DNA from 3 places in the Alkalibacterium sp. m-11 genome. Region 1 is predicted to be linked to each of the others. Evidence: riboswitches for the same ligand, from Rfam matches in the RefSeq annotation. Region 1 holds a riboswitch; each other region holds the start of a gene.

Evidence for each region. A riboswitch is a leader RNA that binds a small molecule or an ion and turns the genes downstream of it on or off. The one in region 1 is predicted to bind thiamine pyrophosphate.
Region 2: it holds a riboswitch for thiamine pyrophosphate, as region 1 does, so the genes downstream of both, tenA (thiaminase II) here and thiT (energy-coupled thiamine transporter ThiT) in region 1, are expected to answer to the same signal.
Region 3: it holds a riboswitch for thiamine pyrophosphate, as region 1 does, so the genes downstream of both, thiM (hydroxyethylthiazole kinase) here and thiT (energy-coupled thiamine transporter ThiT) in region 1, are expected to answer to the same signal.

Annotation. Positions count from the first base shown of each region.
Region 1 is NZ_BAAGIR010000083.1:490-4,266, forward strand. Features, by position in the region: gene ACYQ2O_RS08565 (ribonuclease J) at 1-1,456, shown strand, start outside; TPP riboswitch at 1,483-1,588, shown strand; gene thiT (energy-coupled thiamine transporter ThiT) at 1,679-2,245, shown strand; gene cls (cardiolipin synthase) at 2,336-3,777, shown strand, end outside.
Region 2 is NZ_BAAGIR010000130.1:1,642-5,418, reverse strand. Features, by position in the region: gene tenA (thiaminase II) at 408-1,076, opposite strand; TPP riboswitch at 1,382-1,483, opposite strand; gene ACYQ2O_RS10285 (undecaprenyl-diphosphate phosphatase) at 1,561-2,388, opposite strand; gene ACYQ2O_RS10280 (PTS sugar transporter subunit IIA) at 2,582-3,088, shown strand; gene ACYQ2O_RS10275 (flavin reductase family protein) at 3,244-3,777, opposite strand, start outside.
Region 3 is NZ_BAAGIR010000024.1:20,027-23,803, reverse strand. Features, by position in the region: gene ACYQ2O_RS04415 (SDR family NAD(P)-dependent oxidoreductase) at 1-78, opposite strand, end outside; gene thiE (thiamine phosphate synthase) at 192-836, opposite strand; gene thiD (bifunctional hydroxymethylpyrimidine kinase/phosphomethylpyrimidine kinase) at 833-1,648, opposite strand; gene thiM (hydroxyethylthiazole kinase) at 1,645-2,451, opposite strand; TPP riboswitch at 2,541-2,637, opposite strand; gene ACYQ2O_RS04395 (2-hydroxymuconate tautomerase) at 2,767-2,946, opposite strand; gene ACYQ2O_RS04390 (glycine cleavage system H family protein) at 3,003-3,359, opposite strand; gene ACYQ2O_RS04385 (arsenate reductase family protein) at 3,349-3,723, opposite strand.

The sequences.
Region 1 (3,777 bases):
CGCACTGCCTTATTTCCTTGATACATTTAATGTTCCTGTATTCGGTTCAGAGCTGACTATAGCTTTAGCTAAGCTGTTTGTGGGTCAGTCTAATCTGTCGACATCCTTCGATGACTATCATGTGATCGATGAACACACTGAAATCGACTTTAATGGAACAACAGTCAAATTCTTCCGTACGACCCATACGATTCCAGATTCAATGGGAATCGCCGTTCATACAGAAGAAGGAAACATTGTCTACACCGGGAACTTCAAGTTCGATCAGAGTTCTCAGGACATGTACAGAACAGATCTTTCTCAGATCGCAGACTTAGGTAAAGAAGGCGTTCTGGCCCTGCTGAGTGATTCTGGGGACGCAGAAAGTCAGACTGAAAATGTGTCTGAGAAAAAAGTCCAGGAAGAAGTGCTTGATATCTTTCAGGATACCAGCAGCAGGATTATCGTGGCTGCAGTAGCAAGCAATATTTTAAGAATTCAGCAGGTTTTAAATGCGGCGCACAGTTCAGGTAGAAAAGTGTTCATCACTGGAAAGAACCTGGAAGCTATTCTAGAAACAGCCATGGATCTTGACAAGCTGACACTGCCTGATGAACATCTGATTGAACCTATCAGTAAAATCGATAAATATGATGACGACGAAATTCTGGTTCTCGAAACGGGATCAGCGGGTGAGCCAATCAAAACACTCAACCGTATGGCTACATCTAATCATGATCAGGTGAACATCAAAGAAGGGGATCTTGTGTTTATTGCTACCAGCCCATCTACAGCAATGGAAGTCATGGTAGCTGAGACAGAAAACCTGATTTATAGAGCCGGTGGGACAGTAGTCAAGTTATCCAGCAGACTGAAAGCGTCCGGGCATGCGACGCCTAATGATCTGCAGCTGATGATCAACCTGCTGAGACCGACTTACTTCATACCGATTCAGGGTGAATACAGAATGCTTGCTGCCCATGCAGACCTGGCAAATGAGACAGGAATCCCTTATCAGAATATCTTTATTTTGAGTAATGGTGACGTCGTTAGCTATGCTAAAAATAAAATGACACAAAGCGGACAGGTATCTGCAGATAATACACTGATCGACGGGATAGGTATCGGTGATATCGGGAACATTGTCTTGCGTGACAGACGTCTGTTGTCAGAAGATGGTATTTTCGTTGCAGTAGTTACAATCGACCGTAAAAAGCAGCGTATCGTGTCTGATCCTCATATCGTTACGCGCGGATTTGTATTTGTAAAAGAGAGTCAGGATCTGATTAATGAATCGACGGAAATAGTGAAGAGTATAGTCAAAAAAAATCTCAAGCATAACGATTTTGACTGGGGTTCAATCAAACAGGATATTCGTGAAGGCCTGAATAACCACCTGTTCAAGAAAACGAAGAGAAGACCGATCATTCTTCCAGTAATTATGGAAGTCAATCAGAACAGACGCTTTACGAGATAATTATTTTGTATATAATTAAATATCAGATACTGTACTAGGGGAGTCAATATATTGGCTGAGAGTGAACTGTGAGTTCAGACCCTTAGAACCTGTACGTTCATACGTGCGCAGGAAGAGTACTTAACTGAGATCGACAGATCAGAGTAGGCACAAGCGCGCTCTCATAAATGTCATAATCTCCTTCCCTAGTTCAGTAAACTAACTAGAGGAGGAGATTTTTTTATGCAGAACAGACAGTTGAGGATCTATCTTGAAGGGACTTTATTTGCCGCACTTGGGATGGTGCTCTCCTGGATTCCCTCAGGAATAGGGTCGTCATTCAGTGTTTCCTTAGGCATGATTCCGTTGACTTTCTACGCTATCAGAAGAGGTTTGGGGCCAGGGATATTTGCCGGTTTTTTATGGGGGATCCTTCATTTTGTTACAGGATCGGTATACATGCTGAATGTGTATCAAGTCATTATTGAATACACAATCACCTATGCGAGCATTGGGCTGGCCGGATTCTACTCCAAAGACATTCTTGAGGGGATCAGAAACCAGAAAGGAAAACGGGTAAACATGACTATCGTCGCTGCTGTTCTAGTTGGAGCTGCCGCTCGGTATTTCTGGCACTTTATAGCCGGCTGGATATTCTGGGGAGACTATGCTTTATGGGGACTCAGTGCCTTTACATTTTCTCTAGTCATGAACGGTCTGAGTATGATCTCGACCGCCTTAGTGACCATGATCGTATTGCTGATGCTGTATGACCGGTCTCCACTGATTTTTGTTCCTAAAGGGAAATAACTGTTGCCGGCTTAAGATAGTGGACAGGAGGTTACAGGCTAATGTACACTAAGATAAATAACATTACCTTAGTGTATGAAGGAGACCTGTATGACGATTTTAAGCACGATTTTCTGGGGGTTTATTTTTCTGAACTCGGCTTTAGCCATATTTACTGTGTTTAAAGAAAAGGAACGGGACATCGCAGCGATCTGGGCCTGGCTGCTGGTCATTACGATGCTGCCAGGTTTCGGATTTGTGATCTATCTGTTTTTAGGAAGAAAAATATCAAAGGAATCTATTTTTGATCTTCGAAGTCAGGACCGCATCGGGATGCCTCAGCTGGTCGAGTCACAGAAGAGTCTGATCGAATCAGAGAACCTTGATGTTCCTGAATCAAATTATCAGGATAAGACATTTGAAATGGTCCGTTTATTTCTGGAAAGTAATCAGGCTGTTTTAACAAAAGGCAATAAAGTAAGAATTATAAGTGATGGAGAGGAAAAATTCGACCAGCTCATAAGAGATATTGAGAAAGCAGAGCATCATATTCATGTGACGTATTATATCTTTAGAGGGGATAATATAGGTCTGAGACTCTTGAGGGCTCTAGAAGAAAAAGCGAAACAGGGAGTTGAGGTCAAAGTATTGTACGACCCGGTTGGTGCCCGAGTACTGGGCAAAGATTTCTTCAACAAACTGAGAACATACGGCGGCCATGCTGAACCGTTTTTCGGCTCGAAATTTTTCCTGATCAACCTGCGTCTAAACTATAGAAATCACCGGAAAATCGTAGTGGTTGACGGAAAAGTCGGCTACACTGGAGGATTTAACGTTGGCGATGATTATCTGGGTATGTACGAAAAAATGGGCTACTGGAGAGATACCCATCTAAGAATAGAGGGAAATGGTGTGCTTACTCTGCAGACTCGATTTTTAATGGACTGGAACGCATCATCTAAAGACAAGCAAGTAAACTATGGGGAAGTTTATTTCCCGTTTTCAAGTCTAAAAGGGTCTACAGATATGCAGATCGTTTCCAGTGGTCCGGACAATGAGATGCATGCCATCAAGAAAGGGTTCATCAAAATGATCAGTATGGCTAAAGAATCCGTTTTGATCCAGACACCTTATTTCATTCCTGATGAAGCATTGATGGAAACAATCAAAATAGCCATCCTGTCAGGCATCAAAGTGAAAGTGATGATACCTAACAAGCCGGATCATCCATTTATTTATCGTGCCACTCTAAGCTACGCAGAAGAACTGGTAAAGAGTGGGGCAGAAGTTCATATTTACGACAATGGATTTCTTCATTCCAAAGTTATTGTGATAGACGGTGAGATTTTATCAGTAGGGACTGCAAATTTTGATATAAGAAGTTTCCGTCTGAATTTTGAAGTCAATGCATTTATTTATGATCGTTACCTCGCCAAAAAACAGGTCAGACTTTTTGAAGAGGATGAAAAGAAATCGTATTTACTGACAGAAGACATGATCAAAAATTATTCCAGATGGGAAATTTTCAAACAGCAGTTTTCCCGGCTTTTTTC
Region 2 (3,777 bases), on a different contig from region 1:
AAAGGACAGATTAACCACTTCAAGCTATCGCTTGACCGAAATTCATCTCCCACTTTCACTGGTGCTTCGCACCCATACGCTTAGAAGTGGGAGACTTCTTTCGGAATTACGTTAAAAGGATTCCTTATTCAGTGATATGAAAAATTCTAGGTTGTTTCATCATGTGCTGATTAGTCAAAATAAAAGCCGTCAAATCGAGTCAGGGAAATTTCCACTCGATTTGACGGCTTTTTCTATACTCAAATTAGAAATTTAGTGTATGGGTATGGACATTTTAGCTTTTGGATTGGATGAGTAGGCTGTATGATGAGTCTTAGAACACACTCAATTACAATCTCGACCTCGAGTAGGGTCGTAAACTAGCTGACCAAGTCAATTCCACCTGTTTCCTCACTCAGAACGCTTACTCAGACCGGCCACTTTTCAATCTCATATGCCATATTCCAGAACATCCATTCCAGCTGACAGCTTTTGACAAAAGCTTCCTTCATGATGGCTTTCTCAGTGTCAGAAGCTGTTTCGGCATAAGCATCAAGACGTGTTCTGAATGTATTGATAATCGTATCCACTTCATTTTTTGCATAGAAGGAAATCCATTCAGCAAAAGGATGAGCCTCATCTATAGAAAAATTCTCTTTAAGGTAATGAGCGATTTCCAGATACGTCCACGGACAAGGGAGCAGAACAGCGAGGATCTCTCCAAAACTTCCTCGCTGGGCGACATCAAGCATGTGACGGGTGTAATGATGGGCAGACGGTGCTAGAGGTTCGTATTGCAAATCTTCGTATCTGACACCAGCTACCTGACAGAAATTAGTGTGAGGATGTACTTCAGCATCCAGAATAAAAGTGATCTGATTGTTAAAAACTGCCATATCTTCTCTAAGTACACTTTTTGAAATAGCTATACCGTATACTTGATTAAAGGTATTTAAGTATTCAAAATCCTGTTTGACATAGTGTATAAGCTGTTCAGCTTCAAGCTTTCCAGATCCTATTCCTTGTACGAATGGATGTCTGAAAATAGACTGGAATATTGAATCAGCTTCTTGCCTTAATTCTTCGGTAAATGACATGGTTTAGCCTCCAGTAGTATGGTAATTACAATTTGCGGACTTTATGGTCTCTGCTTAAAAGAACTATAGCTGACGGGCAGACGAACCAAAAGAACAAGACGAACAAGAAGAACACCGACTGAGAAAAGCGGACTGATACAGGAAGTGAAGGGCGCGAGAAGAATGGGAATGGATCTACGCATTTAACTTCATCAATATATTTAAGTTATCTGACTGCAAAAAAAGCCGCTCTGCTAATCTGCAGGGCGGCATAACTTAAAAGTCATGATGAACGTTGGAGAGTCGTTTAAAACACTCCATACATAATGATCTAAGCTCCACTTCCCTACGCTGGAGTTAACCAGATCAGGTTCCAAGGGTCAAAGCATTGCTTTTCTCAGCCGTCAGCGGCTCCCCTAGTGAAAGAGATATTCAATTATCTTTCAAAGTCATTATGGCATATGTGTCCTCGTATCGCAAGAAAAAAGGAACAGAACTAAATGATTTACCCAATCAGCCAGAAGTATCCGATGACGACGAAACCTACAGCTATCCTGTACCAGCCGAATGAGCTGAAGTCATTTCGACGGATATAGTTCATTAGGAATTTGATTGCAAAGATTGATACCAGGAAAGATACAATACAGCCGACGATCAGAATGAGCAATTCTTCTAATGTGAAAGTAAAGCCGAAACCCAGCAGTTTGATCAGACTTGCACCCATCATCACGGGTATGGACAGGAAGAAAGAATATTCAGCAGCAATCGGACGGGCTGTTCCAATAAGGATGGCCCCGACAATAGTTGCACCTGAACGGGATGTACCTGGAATCAGAGCAAGCACCTGAAAGAAACCAATCATGAGGGCGACTTTATAATTTAAATCTTCCCAAGTTGCTATAGTTGGAATCTTTCCTTCATTACGTTTCTCTATTACGATAAATGCGACCCCATAGATGATGAGGGCTACTGCTACTGTAATCCAGTTATAGAAAAGGTCATGGATGGCATCTTCAAACAGTATGCCGAATACTCCTGCAGGAATGATACCGATAAGTACTTTGTACCAAATATGCCAGGTTTCTTTTTTCTGCAGATCATTTTTACCTGAGTCAAAGGGGTTAAGTTTTTTAAAATAAAGCAGAACTACCGCCATAATGGAAGCCAGCTGAATGACTACAAGGAACATTTCCTTGAATTCGTCAGTAGTATTAAGTATGAGAAACTCGTCTACCAGGATCATGTGTCCGGTGCTGCTGACAGGGAGCCATTCTGTAATTCCTTGTACTACGCCCAGTATGATGGACTTTATTAATTCTAATAACACAGTCATATCTCCTTTTAGTTAAATTCAACTCTTCCATCTTAACAAAAACAGGCGTTAAAAAACCATAAGAATATGAAGAATTCATCACAAAATCTTTTTAGTTTTTGTTTACACTAGGATGTGTTACTATTATTTATAGAATACGTATAGGAAATTATGTATACTGTCAGCACAAAATATTAAGAAAGTAGGGAGAAATATGGGAGTATTTGACTTTTTAAAAGGAAAAGGGAATGAACCTAAAGAAACGAAAGTCGTATTAAGCAACCCTGTTAATGGAAAAGTTATTCCAATCGATGAAGTGGATGATCCGGTCTTTTCACAGAAAATGATGGGAGACGGGTTTGGTGTTGTACCAAGCGATGGCGACATCTATTCACCAGCTTCAGGTAAGGTTGTCAGTGTCTTTCCGACTCAGCACGCAGTTGGACTTGAGCTGGATAACGGCATAGAAGTTCTGATTCACATCGGTATCGACACTGTAGAACTTGAAGGCGGACCATTTGACACTTTAGTCAAAGAAGGCGACACGGTTACACCGGAAACTAAAATTTCTACAGTAGACCTTGAAGGCCTGAAAGCTGCCGGTAAAGAAAACACAGTCATCATCGTTTTCACCAACATGGATCAAGTAGGAGATTATGACCTGTCAACTACTGGAGAAACCCAAAAAGGCGCAGAAATCGGTTCTGTTTCTTCTAAATAACACACTAAAAAAGCCTCGGAAAGGATATTCTTGAGGCTTTTTTTTTGATCTCTAGTGTGTATAAATACCAGCGTTCATCACATTTGTGCCAGGCAGTTCAGCTGATCGGAAAATTTACATTCAGAATCAGCGAGATAAATCTGACTAATGCTCAATCAGTTCTGTGGCCGAACAATGGTAAATACTTTTCCTATTTCAGAATAGGCATTTCCAGACAATCGAGCCACTGGTTCAAGGTGTTCGGGGAGGATATATTCCTTCTCAGAATCATATACGGCTGGATCGATGTGCACATCGGTCACTTTAAGAAGGAAGTGGTCGGTTACAACCTCTCCAGATTCGTCTACGATGGGAATATGCTGATACAGAGTGGTTTCAAAGCGGATCAGGGCTTCTCTGATTCCAGGGACTTTAACGGACGAACTGTCGACTAATGAGAGATCTGTCCGGTCCAGCTCGCTCTCATCAGAGGCAAGAGGAGCAGATGTCTCATTCATATCTGTAGTTAGTGATTTACTCACGATATGAACGACAGCTTCTTTCTGATCGATGATGTTCAAAGCTGTGTCTTTAGCTTTTCCGTTTGAGCGCAGGATAGAGACAGTAAGAAGTGGGATCTGATTGGACGCTACACTAAAGAAACTGAAGGGGGCAGCATTAACAATGTCATCTTCTTCATTAAGTGATGT
Region 3 (3,777 bases), on a different contig from region 1:
GGCAAGCTCAAGCACAAGTTCCCTGCCCATCCCGGCCCCTCCGCCTGTCACGACGATTGTTTTTCCGTTTACCTTCATAAGTACCCTCCTCATTATTGTATTCGCTTTCATTATGCAGGATACACAAAAAGAATTGTAGAATCTGTTCAATATTTCACTACAGATTCACAATTCTTTTTTTATTTAATCACTTATTTTTTTAATCGCTGCACTGCATCTATTACTGAAACGGCTCGTGTGATAGACGACACGACCGCTACCCCATCGACTCCTGTTGCCCAGACGTCTCTAACATTTGAAGGGTTGATGCCGCCAATTGCCACAGCAGGAAGGTGATCTCGTCCAGTCATCGCGTCCTTGATACCTTTCAGACCGATTACGTCTTCATGGTCCTGCTTGGATAATGGCGTGAAAGCCGGACCGATCCCTGCGTAATCCAGTCCACTGATTGTCTCTGCTTCTTTGAATTGTGAGACATTATTGGTAGACAAGCCTATGATAAATCGGTCTCCCCATTTTGAAATCAGATCTTGAATCGGATAATCCCCCTGACCGACATGGATCCCGTCAGCCTCCAGCTTGAGGGCAAGGTCGACATCATCATTAACTATGAATGGTACATTATACTGTCTACACAGAAGCTGACAGACCTGTGCCATTTTCACCCGAGCAGCAGGGGCAGTTTCCAGGCTGTCTTTTCCTTTTTCTCTGAACTGAAAACAAGTTATACCTGCCTGAAGAGCTTCCTCAAGGGTATGGATGAGCGACTTTTCTTTGCAGTCCTGCGTGCCGGCAATAAAGTAAATTTCCAGCATAGCTTTAATATCTCGTGTCATTCGTGTTCCTTTCTGTATGCCCAGTGATTCGTCGGTCCATGTCCATGTCCGATACCCAAGTGACTCCTGATTGCAGCCTGGATAAATTTCTTAGCTGTTCGTACGGACTCTTCCACTGAATGCCCTTTTCCTAACTCTGCAGCAATGCAGGCAGCAAAGGTACAGCCAGTTCCGTGGGTTTCTTTCGTATCGATACGTTCTGAACGCAGCCATATCTGTTCACCGTTTTCAAGCATCAGCAGATCATCTGCATGGGACTCGTCCACTGCATGTCCTCCTTTTATGACAATATTTCTACACCCTTTTTCCTGCAATCGTTCGGCTGCCTTGACCATATCTTCTTTTGAAGAAATGGACATGTCAGCCAGTGCTTCTGCTTCAGGAATATTAGGTGTGATCACCATAGCGAGAGGAGCCAGGATTTCCCGCATGACAGAGATAGCACTCTTTTCCATTAATGGATGCCCGCCTTTAGCAATCATCACAGGATCAATAACTAGAGGAATAGACGCCACTTCTTTGTGTACTTCAGCTACTGCTTTCATATACTCCCCATTGACCAGCATTCCTGTCTTGATTGCAGCGACATTAAAATCAGACAGGACCGACGTCCACTGCTGCTTGACCATTTCGATCGGTACAGGGTGAACGCCCTGTACCCCAGTCGTATTTTGAGCTGTTATAGCCGTTATCACTGACATGCCAAAAACGTCACGTTCCTGAAAAGTTTTCAAGTCCGCTTGTATGCCTGCGCCTCCGCCACTGTCACTTCCTGCAATAGTCAGCACTTGTGGTATTTTACTTTTACTCATTGGATTATCCTTTCTATTCGTGTGTGTTTAGTCAGGTCGTCATCTGTTAGACTATGGAGCACATCGATCAGTGCCGCCCTGAAACTTCCCGGCCGATTTATGTTCGAGTCCGCCGCCCTCTCTCCAGCTATCCCGAAAGCGGCATGAGCAAGTACAACTCGACTGAGCATGTCAGATTCATCTACTACTCCAAGGAAAGCTCCGATGATTCCGCTCATCATACAGCCACTTCCAGTGATCTTTGCCATCAGCTGATCGCCATTCGAAACAGCAAATACTCTTGTGCCATCTGTGACAATATCCGTCTTTCCGGATACAGCTACAATACAGTGTCTTTTCTTAGCCAAGCTGACTGCAACATCCACTGGCGAGGTGGCTTCATCTTTGGAATCCACTCCTTTTGACTGCCAGCTGACACCGACTAGAGACGCAATTTCTGATGCATTGCCTCGAATCACCGTCATGTCAACATTTTCAAAAAGTTTTTGAGCTGATTGTTTTCTAAAAGTCGTTGCTCCGACACCAACAGGATCCAGAATGACCGGTTTGCCTTGAGCGTTTGCCTGTCGTCCGGCCAGAATCATGCTTTCCAGTGAATCAGAAGTCAGTGTACCCATATTAATGACGAGGGCCTCGGCCATACCCGTTACTTCTTCGACCTCTTCTTTTGCAATTGCCATAATGGGTGACGCACCAATGGCCAGCAGCACATTGGCAACATCATTAGCGACAACCTGATTAGTGATCGTGTGTACCAGCGGATTCTGGTCTTTAATGTGTAAAATAGCATGGTCAGAATTCATCTTGACCCCCCTGTTTGTGTTATGTAGACAAAAAATCTTCCACCAGGCACGTGGAAGATTTTAGTATAGTCAAGCATTCGTCTGTCTCCTGCTTGAAACATACATCTCCCTTCGCTAGCATTACCTAGATCAGGTCATGGGTCAGGTCTTACCTTTCTCAGCCTTTAAGCTCCCCTGATGATATCAGACTTCATTACTACCAGTTTATCATAGTTTCGGTAAACAGACTAGGAAACCCTATCTAAGCTAGCTTCTGAATTTTAAAATACACTTATAGAAAAGAGAGCACAGATCCTGTCTGCGCCCTCTAACTTATTATCCGTGGTATTCGCCTTTAGTAGCAATGTTTTCCTTATTTATTTCGTTGATGATCACAGTCACTGCTTCTTTAGGTGCACCCGTATGGGTCTCAACTGCTTTTACAACGTCTCTGATCAGCCCTTCTTTCTGTTCTTTAGAACGGCCTTCAATCATTTCTACATGTACGATCGGCATCTCATCTGCCTCCTTTCGCTTGTTTAATGCGCATCACGATCCAGCAAGATTTCAGCTTATTCAGCAAAAGGATCTGTATTAAGCGAATTGAACACTGAATCATCAATGTCTGTTACCAGAAGCAGCCAGTTATCCTCTTTGTCAGATGAGTTCAGTAAGTCAGGCTCATCTTCAACTTCAACGTGGACTTCCTTAACTGTCACGTCAAAAGGTATTGTCAGCTCAGTCACTGCTTTAGCCCCTTCAGCATTGATAATGGCCTCTCCTGCTTTCAGATTCCCAGGTTCTGTACTGATTTCCACGAACATGACTTCTCCTAAATCGTCCTGGCCCTTTTCGGATAGACCGATGCGATAATCTGATGGCGATAATTTCTCGATCCACAATCCATTAGCGTGATATTTAATTGACATCTTTCTGCTCTCCTTTACTCCAGACACGTTCGTACTCATCGATTTTAAAGCCTGATGTATATGTGTCTCCTTCAATGGCAAACGGTCTTTTGACTACCATCCCGTTTGAGGACAGCCACTCCGCTGCTTCTTCTACAGACATTTCCGGAAGTTTTTCTTTAAGGTTCTGTTCTCTGTAAACATTTCCGCTCGTATTAAAAAAAGATTTGATCGAGCGATCAGTGTCTGACAGGATCCTTACCCAGCTTTCTTTTGACGGGGTCTCCTCCAGCAGACTAATTTCCTGGTAAGGTACTGACTGCTCTTCCAGCCAGTTTTTCGCTTTTCTGCACGTTGAACAACGTGGGTGACAATAAAATTTCATAACGTCCCTCCTAGTTATCTTTTTCAATTATAGACCACTTGAGTCAAAAAATAA